One region of the Bradyrhizobium sp. SZCCHNR1093 genome, then DNA from elsewhere that is predicted to be linked to it. Evidence: predicted binding sites of a transcription regulator. Region 1 holds the regulator's gene; each other region holds the start of a gene.

Region 1 (3,206 bases):
GTCTGCATGTGATGCGCACCGGCAAGGACGTGTTCGCCACCAAGGAGTGGCTCGCGGCCGACGCCGATGCCCGGCTGCCGGCGGATTCATCGCTCGCCGATGGCGTCTCCTGCGACGAGGCGGGCTGCGTGGTCACGATGGCCGACGGCCGATTCGCCGCCTTGACCCTGCGCACCGAGGCGCTCGACGATGATTGCGCCCGTGCAGCGCTGATCGTCACCGCGCGCGCCGCGCCGTCATCCTGCGCGGCGGCCGTCATCGATCGCCAGCGCCTGCAGCAGCAGGGCGCCTTGATGCTGGTGCAGCGGGGCACCGGCTTCTCCGTCACGCCGGTGCGCGCCGGCGGCACCGACCGCCCGTGGTGGCCGGCGCCCGCCGAGGCCGGCGAGTTCGACACGACGCTGACGCCGCGTGCGCCGGTGTCGCGGCTTCAGGACGCGACGCCGCCGGAGACGGAGCAGGGCGAGCAGGATTGAGCGCCGGACAGCTCGAACGTGCTGAGATGATACAACGTGCTGAGATGATACTCGGTGTCGTCGGGTCCATCGAACAGCGAGGGACCTTCGACCAGCGTGAACGCAGCGCCCGGATATCGTTGCCAGACGGCGATGTCATCAACCGTGACCGTTAGCCATCCGAACGGAAGCATGTAGCGGCCGGGCTCGGTGATCCGGTCGGCCTTGTTCCAATCGATCTTGTTGACCGCGGCGGCAAGCTCCCCCGGCACACAATGCCGGCCGAGGGATGTCGTTCCTATTCGATGCGATGCCGGAGCGTGAGGTTCGCCCGAAAGGACCTTGCGCTTGCAGAAACCAAATCTCCCCCGGCCGAAAGCTCGCTCATGACCGAGAGAAATGCGGACGCGCAGGCGCTCAGGTGATGCTGATGCGGCGAATCGGTGTGGCCTGCGAAGCCGGAACGTCCTCCGCCACGCCCGGGCGGCGCTCGGCCGGCTGCTTGCTGACCGGCAATTGCAGCACGGTGACGCGCTGGCCCTCGCAGAGCTGGGTCACCAGCACGTGGCGGCCGTCGGCGAATTCGATCGCGTCGTGATGGCGATCGGGGATGTGCGTCTCGATGCTGTTGAACTTCGCGACGCGCTCGCGGATCGTCCGGGTCCAGAGCCAGCGGCTGTCGTAGCGGACGTCCTCGACAAATGCCAACTCGGTGCCGGGCAGCATGCAGACTGCGACGGTCGGCTCGCTCTCGAGGGCGAAGCCGCGGGTGGCGGTGCCGCGAAACGTCGTCGAGATCAACGTCTCGCCGACCTTGGCGGGACGGGACGCAACCGCATGGAGGCTGTAGTCACACATCGGATCGCTCCTCGTTGAGAGATAGCCGACCCACGCTCCCCCCGGACAGGCGCAGGCCTCTATCAGAGTGGACATCGAGGAGATGTTAGCGCGCGCTTCACGGCAATTCTGCGCTGATCTGCACCGCGTGCGCCCGCGGGCGATCACAAGCGTTTGAGCGTGCCGCGCTGCACATCCTGAGGTGCATTCGCGCGTGACCAATTTCGATCGGCGGAGAAGCGCGTGCGCTCGCCGCCGATCGACCGATCGCGTCCGCGATCAGTATTTGCGATACAGCCCGACCAGCTTGCCTTGGATCTTCACCCGGTTGGGCGGCAGGATGCGCACCTCGTAGGCGGTGTTGGCCGGCTCCAGCGCGATCGATGCGCCGCGGCGGCGGAAGCGCTTCAACGTCGCTTCCTCATCGTCGATCAGCGCTACCACGATGTCGCCGGTGTCGGCGGTCTCGTTGCGCTGGATCAGCGCCATGTCGCCGTCGAGGATGCCGGCATCGACCATGGAGTCGCCGCGCACCTCGAGCGCATAGTGATCGCCGTTGCCGAGCATGTCGGCGGGCACGCTGATGGTGTGGCTGCGCGTCTGTAGCGCCTCGATCGGGGTACCGGCGGCGATGCGGCCCATCACCGGCACCGCGACGGGGCGCTCGCCATCGTCCAGCGCGGGAGTGCTGGTGCGCACCTTGCCGAGATTGCCCTCGATCACCGATGGGGTGAAGCCGCGGCGGTTGTTGGCGGCCTGTGACAGCTCGGGCAGCTTGATCACCTCGATCGCGCGGGCGCGGTTGGGCAGCCGGCGGATGAAGCCGCGCTCCTCGAGCGCCGTGATCAGGCGATGAATGCCGGACTTCGAGCGCAGATCGAGCGCATCCTTCATCTCGTCGAAGGACGGCGGCACGCCGGCTTCCTTGAGCCGCTCGTTGATGAACCGCAGAAGTTCGTACTGTTTGCGCGTCAGCATCTCGACCTGGTCCCCAGTTTGTTGTCGTCCGAGTCCAGGAGCTGCGCCTTGAGCACAAACCGGCTGAGAGCGCCTTGGAGTCGGACCATCATCGCGTCGCCCGCAACATACTAAAAACAAATCATGAACGGACACTATATGTTCGATGTGTGTTCCGCAATCCTTAAATTGTAGTGAACGGACCGGGCTTTGCCGGGGGAAACGGCCTAGCTCGGCAGGCGCAGGATCTCGCACGGGCTGCCGGCGGCGGCCTTCGGCGCAAACGCCCGCCGGATCACCAGCGCCTGCGAGAGCGCGAGATTGCCGAGCAGCGACGAATCCTGCTGGGTCACCGGCGTTGCGATCAGGGTGCCGTCGGCGCGCTCCTCGAGCTGCGCCCGCAGATAGTCCTCGCGCGAATCGTTGGCCCCGAGTTCGCGGCCGAGCAGGGCGGTCTCGCGTGGCATGCGAGCTTCGTCGCGGCCGAGCAGCCGCCGAATCAGCGGCACCAGGAACAGGATGGCGCAGACATAGGACGACACCGGATTGCCGGGCAGTCCGATCACCCTCATGTCGCCGAGCCGTCCGTGCATCATCGGCTTGCCCGGCCGCATCGCGATCTTCCAGAACGCCATCTCGACGCCCTCGGCTTCGAGCGCCTGCTTGACGAGGTCGTGATCGCCGACCGAGGCGCCGCCGGTCGTGATCAGGATGTCGGCCTTGGCCTCGCGCGCCCGCCGGATCCCGGCGATCGTGGCCTCCATCGTATCCGCGGCGATGCCGAGATCGATCGGTGTCGCGCCCTCGCTGCGCACCAGCGCCCGCAGGGCGTAGCCGTTGGAATAGACGATCTGGCCCGGGCCGGGCGTCGAGCCAGGCATCACGAGCTCGTCGCCGGTGGCGAGCAGCGCCACCTTCGGCCGGCGCCGCACCGGCAGTGCCGGATGATTCATGCTG
Region 2 (3,206 bases), 120 kb from region 1:
GACGCCGGTGCCGACAGCCGCACCCCAGCGCGTGGCGCTGGACTGGTCGAGCACACCGCCAGTTGCCGTGGACAGACCGTTGTACTTCTCACCCGCAACCGCGGCGCCGCCCTTCACGTACCAGAGCACGTTGTTCCAGGAATAGCCGATCTGGCCGGTGAGCAAGCCGATCCCATTGATCTTGGTCTGGTTGGTCACGGGCGGGACCAACTGGCCGGTGTTGCTGCCCTTGAGGTTGGCCCAGTTTCCCTGGCCTTCGACGCCGAACACCCAGCCGCCGGCCTGCCAGCGATAGCCGATCTGGCCGCCAGCCAGCGCGCCGGTTGCGTCATGGCAGCCTTCCGCGTTGGTTGCGGCCACGCCAGCGAAGCTGACCTTGTTGGTCCAGCAGGTGCGGGCCGATGCGCCACCGGCATTCAGGCCGATATAGAAGCCACTCCAATCATAGATCGTCGTGATCATCGCAGGCGCTTTGGTGAAGGTGCGCGCGGGCAAGTCGGCAGCGATGGCCGGCGCAATCCCCAGCGCCAGCGAAGTTGTCGCCCCCAGCAACAGCCTTCTCATCGCATTCCCCAAACCAAGTCCGACGCCCGCACGCACACTCTCACCAACGCCCACCCGCCGGACCTTGATAGCCCCTTCCGTCGTAAAAAGCCGTCACCCAAATGACACAACGGCCCAGCAAGTACCGGTTCTGGCACACAAAAAAGGCCGGCGCGAAGCCGGCCTTTCGACACATTCGATTTGCGCGTGCAATCAGTAGCGCGACACGATCGGGCCGCTGAAGTGATAGGAGACGCCGGCCTTGACGGTGTGCACGGTGTCGCTCCACTCGGAGCGATTGGCCGGAACCGCGCTGTACTGAATCGAGCTCTTGCCGAAGTCGAGATAGTTGTATTCGACCTTGGCCGACCAGTTCGGCGCGAACATGTACTCGGCGCCGGCACCGATCGTCCAACCCCAGCGCCAGTTGTTCTGAGCGAAGCTATTCGCCGCGCCGCCATTGAGCGCTGCGTCGTAGCGGTGTTGGAGATCGCCGACGGCAGCGCCGCCGCTGACAAAGAACAGCGCCGGACCCGCAGCCCAGCCGAGGCGGCCCTTGATGTCGCCGAAGCCGCGCAGCCTGGTGAAGTAGGTATCGCCGAGACCGGCGTTGATGACGCCCGACCGGCCGTTGATGTCGGCCCAGTGATAGTCGCCCTCGAGACCGAACACGATGTTGTCGACCTGCCAGTTGTAGCCGACCACACCGCCGATGAAGCCGCCGCTGGTGTTATAGTTCTGGGTGCCGGCAAAGATCGCCGTATTGGGCGCTCCGAAGAAGGTCTCTTTGCTTCGGCCCCAGCCGCCGCCGCCCTGCAGACCGAGATAGAAACCGGCCCAGGTCGGAAGTGGCGCCGGCGCCACTACCGGGGCCTTCGTGTACGGGCGGGCGGCGAGATCGGCGGCTCCCGCCGGCGTCAGCGCCCCCAAAACCATTAAGCTGACAGCTCCGAGAAAAATTCTTTTCATCCCAAGTCTCCCGCGTTGGGCGTCTCCAATTGGTCCCCGGAGACGCACTTCTGTGAAGTTGGTGCGACCACGCTTGCGGCCCCAATCCGTCCAGAAATATACGCTATTCAACCCTGGATACCGTCTCCCAAAAGCCACAGCCGAGGAGGAAGTGCGGCGAGCTAACTTGATGAAAATTAATCCCTTTTTCGTGAATAGGGAACTTTTTCCGGGTTCCATTTGCGAGAAGTTGCGGTTCCATCGAGTTCCGCGGAACTCGACGCACGGTTGTGGACATATGTGTGCGAACAAAACTGGAACAATGGCTTTCCGCCTGCTATATGTGGATAAGCAATGGACAGGGCGGGTGGACCGCGCGGCAACCGTATAGGGTCCGCCGCGAGAGGAAGGGTTAGCCACCGGACGCCGTGAGGCCGGTGTGGACGGCCGGTCCGATGATCGAGAACCGCGGGAGAGTGGTGATGGCGGGTAGTGTGAACAAGGTGATTCTGGTCGGCAATCTTGGCAAGGACCCCGAGATCCGGCGTACGCAGGATGGGCGGCCGATCGCCAATCTGAGCATTGCGACGTCGGAAACGTGGCGCGACAAGGCGACCGGCGAGCGCAAGGAAAAGACCGAGTGGCACCGCGTGGTGATCTTCAACGAGGGTCTTTGCAAGGTCGCCGAGCAGTATCTGAAGAAGGGCGCCAAGGTTTACATCGAGGGCGCGCTGCAGACCCGCAAATGGACCGACCAGAGCGGTGTCGAGAAGTACTCGACCGAGGTCGTTCTGCAGGGCTTCAACTCGACCTTGACGATGCTCGATGGCCGGGGCGGCGGCGGTGGCGGCAGCTTCTCCGATGACATGGGTGGCGGCGATTTCGGCAGCAGCGGTCCGTCGATGGCGCCGCCGCGCCGCGCGGTCGCCTCGGCCGGTGGTGGCGGACGCAACAGCGACATGGACGACGACATTCCGTTCTGAGGCGCAGGGGCGGCCGCACGACGTTCAGGCCGCTGCCGTCTGACCACGGGGGTGTTGCATGAGCTTCGCACCGCTGCTCGCCGCCGAACCCTCCGTCCTGCTGCACGCCGTCGCCGCGATGTCGGCGTTTGCGCTGGGACTCGTCCAGTTCGCGGCCCCGAAGGGGACCTTGCCGCATCGAACGATCGGCTGGGTCTGGGTCGCGCTCATGGTTGCCGTTGCAGCCAGCTCGTTCTGGATCCACACCATCCGGCTGGTCGGGCCATGGAGCCCGATCCACCTGCTGTCGCTCTACACGCTGGCCGTGCTGCCGCTTGCGGTGTGGGCTGCGCACCGCCATCGGGTGGCGGCCCATCGCCGGGCCATGATCACGCTGTTTTCCGGTGCCCTCGTGATTGCCGGACTGTTCACGCTGCTGCCCGGACGGATCATGCACAAGGTGGTCTTCGGGCCCTAGCCAGAGACGGTTCCCGAGCAAGCCTCGCGGAGCCGTGTCATGTGGTTAAGTCCCTGGAAAGGCGAGCAGAAAAAGCGCGGCCCACCTCGGTTTGGGGGTGGCCTGCGGCGCGCTCCTGCGCTATATGATTCCAAGCGATTTTCGCGTGTCAAAACCGACCGGTATCCCCTTTGTCCGATAAAGAAGATGAGAAGCCCGGCGAGCCGGGCGGACCTTCCGACATTCGTCCCGTTTCCATCCTCGACGAGATGAAACGCTCCTACCTCGATTACGCG
Region 3 (3,206 bases), on a different contig from region 1:
GCCACCAGCATCGCGGCGAGACTGGAAAGACTGGCCGCGATCACCGTGTCGGTCGCGACCGGCTCGGCGAAGCGCTTGTCGACGATGTAGTCCGGCGGGACTTTGCGCGGGCTGATCGGCGCATCGGCCTCGCCCAGCGCCTGGGCCAGCACGCGGGTGAAGGCGACACCGAACCGCGCCGTGATCTCGTTGCGGCCGCGCGACGCGACGTCGCCGATCGTCTTCAAGCCGGCGCGGCGCAGGCCGAGCGTGATCGCTTCGCTGCCGCCAAGGGCTGCCACCAGCAGCGGCGCCACCGCGGCCGCCTCCTCGCCGTCAGGCACGATGCGGCCATGCACCTGCCGGTTCAGCGTGCGCGCACACACGGCGTTGGAGGCGATCGCTGCCGACACGGTGAGACCGTGCGCGGTCAGCGCATCGCAGAGCGACCGCATCAGTTTGGCTTCGCCGCCGAACAGATGCACGCAGCCGGTGATGTCGAGCGAAAGCCCATGCGGCGGATCCAGCGCGACCAGCGGCGTGAAGCGGTCGCACCAGTCGGCGATGCCTTCGAGCATCTTGGCGTCAGCCGCGAGGTCGGCCTCGTGGACGACGAGGTCGGGACAGACCGCGCGGGCGTTCGCCAGCGGCTGGCCGAGGCTGACGCCATGGCACGCCGCCGCCTCGTCCAGCGCATGGATCAAGAGCGCATTGGCGTCCTTGATGACGACGACCTGCGGCAGGTCGTCACGCCGATCGGCGGAGCAGTTTCGCTTGATCCGATCGATGGGCAGGCGCGGCAGCCACAGGCTGAGGATCCGCCGCCGGTTCGCTGAAACGGCACGCATCGGGGCTCCACTCCATGATCCATCGTCCGGTCTGGCCGTGACGGTTGCGAATGAGCTCGGCGTCGAGACGCGGCGCGCCCCAGGCCATCCAGGGCGCCGAGGGCAGCGACCGCGCGGTGCGGACGATCCAGCGCGTCTCGGCGGTCGAAGGTTCGGGTGTGGCTGCAATGCGCAACACGAGCGCGGTCACGCCGGACTCCTGCGCGGCCAGGGTCAGCTTGCGGCTGGCGACGAGATCGAGCTTTTGCGTCTCGCCCCACACCTCCAGCATCACCCCGCCCAGCGCATCGCAGGCGAGCGCGTCGGCCGCGGTGCGCAAGCCGTGATCGAGATCGGGCGCCCGCACGATCACGATGCGGCGCGGGTCGAGGCCAAGCTCGGCGAGCCCGCTCATCGACAGCGCGCCCATCTCGCGCTCGGCGAAATCCTGCCGGATCCAGATCAGCGGGCGGCGCGCCGCGACGCGCGCGGCGAGCCCGCACAGGAAGCCGGTCGCGGCCGTCGCCTGACGGCCGGTCTCGGCGAACACCTCATGCAGCGCGCCGGTGGCCAGCCCGCCCTGCAGCACGGCGTCGGCCTCGTCATGGCCGAGCGCGACCCGGCGCAGGTCATGTGCGCCATCTCCCGCCTCGAGACGGGCAATGCGGCCGCGCAGACGCGCGAGCGTATCCATGCGTGCGCCGGTCATCCGTCGCCGCTCCTCTTCCATCCATCGTGCGGGCGCTGCCGTTGTTGCAGTTGAACCCACGACGGCCCTCTTTGTTCATGATACGTTCTAATATAAAGCTAACGCCTTCGAGAGAGTCAATCGGGATTGCCCCGGATGTGATTCAGCGAATGGAATCAAAAGGATTCAAAGGTATGGAGCTGCTCCGCAAGCTGGAGATCCTGGCCGATGCCGCCAAGTACGACGCCTCCTGCGCCTCCAGCGGTACCGAGATGCGGGATTCCCGCGACGGCAAGGGTCTCGGCTCGACCGCGCCGGGCATGGGCATCTGCCATTCCTATGCGCCGGACGGCCGCTGCATCTCGCTGCTCAAGGTTCTGCTGACAAACGCCTGCAACTACGACTGCCTGTATTGCGTCAACCGCGCCTCCTCCAACGTGCCGCGCGCGCGCTTCACGGTCGACGAGGTGGTGAAGCTCACCATCGATTTCTATCGCCGCAACTACATCGAGGGTCTGTTCCTGTCGTCCGGCATCATCCGCAGCCCGGACTACACCATGGAGCAGGTCGTCTCGGTCGCGCGCAAATTGCGCGAGGAGCATCGCTTCCGCGGCTACATTCATCTGAAGACGATTCCGGAGGCTGACGAGGCGCTGATCGCCGAGGCCGGCCGCTATGCCGACCGGCTCAGCATCAACATCGAGACGCCGCTGGAGGCGAGCCTCACCAGGCTGGCGCCGGAGAAGGACCAGCGCGCCATCCGCCGCACCATGGGCCGTCTCCGGCTCAAGCTCGACGAGACGGTGGAAGCCAAGAAGACGGTGCGGAAGGCGCGGCCGCCGCGCTTTGCCCCTGCAGGCCAGAGTACGCAGATGATCGTCGGCGCCGACGACGCCAATGACCGCGTCATCCTGTCGACCTCGGCCAATCTCTACGGCGCCTACAAGCTCAAGCGCGTCTATTACTCCGCCTTCAGCCCGATCCCCGATGCCAGCCGCGCGCTGCCGCTGCAGGCGCCGCCCTTGGTGCGCGAGCACCGGCTGTACCAGGCCGACTGGCTGATGCGCTTCTACGGCTTCGACGCCGATGAAATCGTCGAGGAGAGCGAGGGCATGCTGCCGCTCGACATCGACCCCAAGCTCGCCTGGGCGCTGCGCCACCGCGACCGCTTTCCGCTCGACATCAACACAGCAAGCCGCGAGGAGCTGTTGCGCGTGCCCGGCTTCGGCACCCGCACGGTGGAGCGCATCCTCGCGACCCGCCGCACCACCACGATCCGCTTTGCGGATCTGGCCCAGCTCAACGTCATCAGGAACAAGGCGCTGCCGTTCATCGTTCTCTCCGACCACCGGCCACAGCCGTCCCTGCTCGACGGCGCCGCGCTGGCGGCCCGGCTGCGGCCGAAACCGCAGCAGCTGGGATTTGGATTCTAACGGAAGCCGTCATCGCGAGCGCAGCGAAGCGATCCAGGGCCGCACGAGAAGTCTGGATTGCGTCGCTTCGCTCGCAATGACGTGAGGAGAGAAATGCACGTCGTAACCCTCGACAACGACACTGATTTCGACGGCTGGCGCCGGGCAGCGCGGGCGCTGGCGATGAACGACGTCAAGCCGGCCGAGGTGAGCTGGCGCGTCAAGGGCGCGGCGGCCGATCTGTTCGACGATGAAGCCGAGACGACGCTGCCGGAGGTGCCGGAGGGCGCGTTCTCAGTG
Region 4 (3,206 bases), on a different contig from region 1:
GCGTACCAGGCGTCCGGAATACGCCCCTTCTGCATCAGGAAGCCGAACACGGTGGTCACCAGCTCCGCATGGGCGGCCGGCGACAGCCTGCGATAATCGGGGATCTGGCAGGTCTCCCAGAGACGCTCGACCGCGGACGCGCCATGCGCCATGTCGCGCACCTCGGCGTCGCGCGCGGCATGATCGAGCACGCGCAGATCCTCCGCGATCGGCGCGCGCGTCAGCGCCTCATGCCCCGGCGCGATCGCCAATGAGACCTGAAGCGCGCTCAAGGACGCGAAATCAAGCCTGGAGTTCCGCCATTGCAGCACCTTCACGGTATCGAAGGTGTGGTTCTGGAGCGCATTGACCAGCTCGGGCTCGAACGGCGCACAACGCCCGGTGGTGCCGAACGTGCCGTTGCGCGTCGCCCGTCCGGCACGGCCCGCGATCTGGGCAAACTCCGACGGCGTGAGCCGGCGGAACTGATAGCCGTCATATTTGCGGTCGGACGCAAAGGCGACGTGGTCGACGTCGAGGTTGAGCCCCATGCCGATCGCGTCGGTGGCGACGAGATAGTCGACGTCGCCGTTCTGGAACATCGCCACCTGCGCGTTGCGGGTTCGCGGCGACAGCGATCCCAGGACCACAGCGGCGCCGCCATGCTGGCGGCGGATCAGCTCGGCGATGGCGTAGACCTCGTCGGCCGAGAAGGCCACGATGGCAGTCCGGCGCGGCTGTCGCGTGATCTTGCGGTCGCCGGCGAATTCGAGCTGCGACAGCCGCGGCCGCGTCACGGTCGATACGCCCGGCAGCAGCCGCTCGATGATGGGGCGCATCGTCGCAGCCCCGAGCAGCAGCGTCTCGTCGCGGCCCCGCCGGTTGAGGATGCGGTCGGTGAAGACGTGGCCGCGCTCGAGATCGGCGGCGATCTGGATCTCGTCGACGGCGAGGAACGACACGTCGAGATCCCTGGGCATCGCCTCGACGGTCGACACCCAGTAGCGCGGGTTCTTCGGCTTGATCTTCTCCTCGCCGGTGATCAGCGCAACGGCCTCGCTGCCGACGCGATCGGCGATCTTGTTGTAGACCTCACGCGCGAGCAGCCGCAGCGGCAGTCCGATGATGCCGGAGGAATGCGCGAGCATGCGCTCGATCGCCAGATGCGTCTTGCCGGTGTTGGTGGGGCCGAGAACGGCGGTAACGCCGCTTCCGGGAGCTCGGTCGGACGCGCGCTCGAAAGGCGAGGCTGCCGAAGAAGACGAAAAAGCCATTCGTTAAATTGGGTCTCGAGGCCGGCGTTGCAGGCGCGCGGGTCAGGCGCGATGGATGCTGGATTTATCGTCGTTCTGAGAGGCTGCGATCCTCACACCTGTGTCACATTGCTACGCATATAGGGACGCAGCTTAAGCTTCGGAACGCCTTGAGAACGAATCACGCCCGAATCGCTGACTCCAGCGCCTTTCCGGCTTCGTTCACCGCAACATCTCGCGCCGCGCGATCAAGGCAGCACTAGATCAAGTTTTCACGGTCTCGACAAGCAACGCTTTCGCGAGGGAACTGGCGCTGTTTCGAGCAGGCCCGAGTCGAATCAGAATCGGCGAAGAGTCAAACGGATTCACGCGAGCCGTCGTTCAGGCCGCGCGCCGGATCACACATGCTGGCTTTCCGGACGGCCTCGCAATGACGGCGCCGGCCGGACAACGAGGATTCCGCCGCGCGCTACTGCGTTTTCGCGACGTGCGGCGAAGCCTGGGTGATGAAGGAGGTCGCCTCGAGCATCGCCTTGCCGAAAGAGGTCGGAATCACGACCCGGAACGGCACCAGGATGCGCGTGCCCGCGAGCGGCACGAAGAAGATCTCCATGTTGCGGGCCTGGGCGAGATATTTGATCACCGGCCGGTCCGGGATGTAACCCGCAACCGGCGTGAAGTAGACCGCGCAGACCAGCGCCGGGCCGCGATAGCCTTTGTCCGCCTTGACGTTCTCCATGCGCTTGTAGTCGAGCTTGAGCTCGTAGCGCATGCGGCCGTCGAACACGGGCGCAGCGCCGCGGCACGAGTCCGGCGACAGCAGCTCGCCATTGCCCGGCACCCGCACCAGCGAGGCCGTCATCGGATCGAGCACGCCGCGCTTGTGGGCATCCGTTACCGGAATGCGGTCGGGATCGACCGGCGGCGTCGGCTCGATGGCGAAATCCTTCACGGTGCCGTTCTGCAGATTGATGCGGATCTGCTCGGACTTCTTTCCCGTGGTGGTCGAGGCCTGGTAGCTCTGCCCGACCAGGGCGCCGTTGACGACGCGCCCCTGCACCGACCCGGTGCCCGATCCTTGGGAGAAGCTCTTGAGCAGGCCCGCGGTGCCGCCCTGAGCTGCGGCGCCGTACTGATCATCCCCGATTTCGACCGCCCAGGTGCCCTTGCCGACGGGGATGCCAGCCAGCGAAGCCTCATATTGGGCGTCCAGCCGGGCCTGTGCCCAGGCGCCGTGGGGGGCCAGCAGCAGGAGCGCCGCGATGGAGCCGGCCACCGCCAGGCGCCGGAAACGGAAGAAGGCCGTGCTGTTGGTCACGTCGAAATGGTCCTGCCGATCCGCTTGTCGGGCCCCGGCCCCTGTGCCGCGCCACTGCTGTTACTTACGCCAAAAACGCTCCTGAACAACGCGAACCGGTCACATCCTGGCCGATTGTCCAGCGCTTTACGTCCGGCTCCGCTTCCGGCGAAGCCGCATCGGGCGGCCCAAACTCCCCGTGAGCCCCTGCAATCCGCCGGGCTCGACGGGCCGATTTGACGCGCCATCGCGCGAACGTCCACTCATCACGCCCGAATACGCCCTTTATGTGGTCTCCGGCGATCGGCTATGATGTTGATTGTACGACGTCTTTCGGAGAAAAACGGCCATGCGGACGCCTATGGCCGGACGCCGTGCCGCGGGCGCAAATACCGCCGCCGTGAAGCGAGGCAGCCCTGCGATTCGGCGCGTGGCTAAGGGGCCACCGGCCCCATCCCTCAAAACCTTGACGAAAAGCCGCATCCCCCCTATAGGACCGCATCTCCCAGAGACGAGCTGGACGAGTTTTGGACCCCCGCGGCCCGCCGACACAGGCGGACGAAGGGTGCGGGGATGAGAGAGGATTTACTGCCATGTCGCGGCGCTGTGAACTGACGGCCAAGGGCCCCCAGGTTGGCCACAAGGTCAGCCACTCCAATATCAAGACCAAGCGGCGC

The links. The regulator LexA, encoded in region 1, represses DNA repair genes until DNA is damaged. The targets are predictions, from matches to a motif close to TGTTCNNNNTGTGTTCNG.
Region 2: QX070_RS16720 (single-stranded DNA-binding protein) is a predicted target of LexA. The motif match lies at 1,796-1,813, and genes of this name have one in related genera.
Region 3: QX070_RS12300 (putative DNA modification/repair radical SAM protein) is a predicted target of LexA. The motif match lies at 1,588-1,605, and genes of this name have one in related genera.
Region 4: QX070_RS04245 (helicase-related protein) is a predicted target of LexA. The motif match lies at 1,394-1,411, and genes of this name have one in related genera.

Annotation. Positions count from the first base shown of each region.
Region 1 covers NZ_JAUHJJ010000004.1:582,635-585,840, reverse strand. Annotated here, with positions in the region: gene QX070_RS17310 (ComEC/Rec2 family competence protein) at 1-476, shown strand, start outside; gene QX070_RS17305 (hypothetical protein) at 431-649, opposite strand; gene QX070_RS17300 (hypothetical protein) at 873-1,313, opposite strand; gene lexA (transcriptional repressor LexA) at 1,572-2,270, opposite strand; gene glp (gephyrin-like molybdotransferase Glp) at 2,477-3,206, opposite strand, start outside.
Region 2 covers NZ_JAUHJJ010000004.1:464,136-467,341, reverse strand. Annotated here, with positions in the region: gene QX070_RS16730 (outer membrane protein) at 1-564, opposite strand, end outside; gene QX070_RS16725 (outer membrane protein) at 757-1,512, opposite strand; gene QX070_RS16720 (single-stranded DNA-binding protein) at 1,974-2,474, shown strand; gene QX070_RS16715 (DUF2306 domain-containing protein) at 2,533-2,931, shown strand; gene gyrA (DNA gyrase subunit A) at 3,102-3,206, shown strand, end outside.
Region 3 covers NZ_JAUHJJ010000003.1:276,178-279,383, reverse strand. Annotated here, with positions in the region: gene QX070_RS12310 (DNA polymerase Y family protein) at 1-827, opposite strand, end outside; gene QX070_RS12305 (DNA repair protein) at 727-1,515, opposite strand; gene QX070_RS12300 (putative DNA modification/repair radical SAM protein) at 1,689-2,927, shown strand; gene QX070_RS12295 (UdgX family uracil-DNA binding protein) at 3,021-3,206, shown strand, end outside.
Region 4 covers NZ_JAUHJJ010000001.1:904,414-907,619, forward strand. Annotated here, with positions in the region: gene QX070_RS04245 (helicase-related protein) at 1-1,253, opposite strand, end outside; gene QX070_RS04250 (DUF3108 domain-containing protein) at 1,702-2,481, opposite strand; gene rpmB (50S ribosomal protein L28) at 3,123-3,206, shown strand, end outside.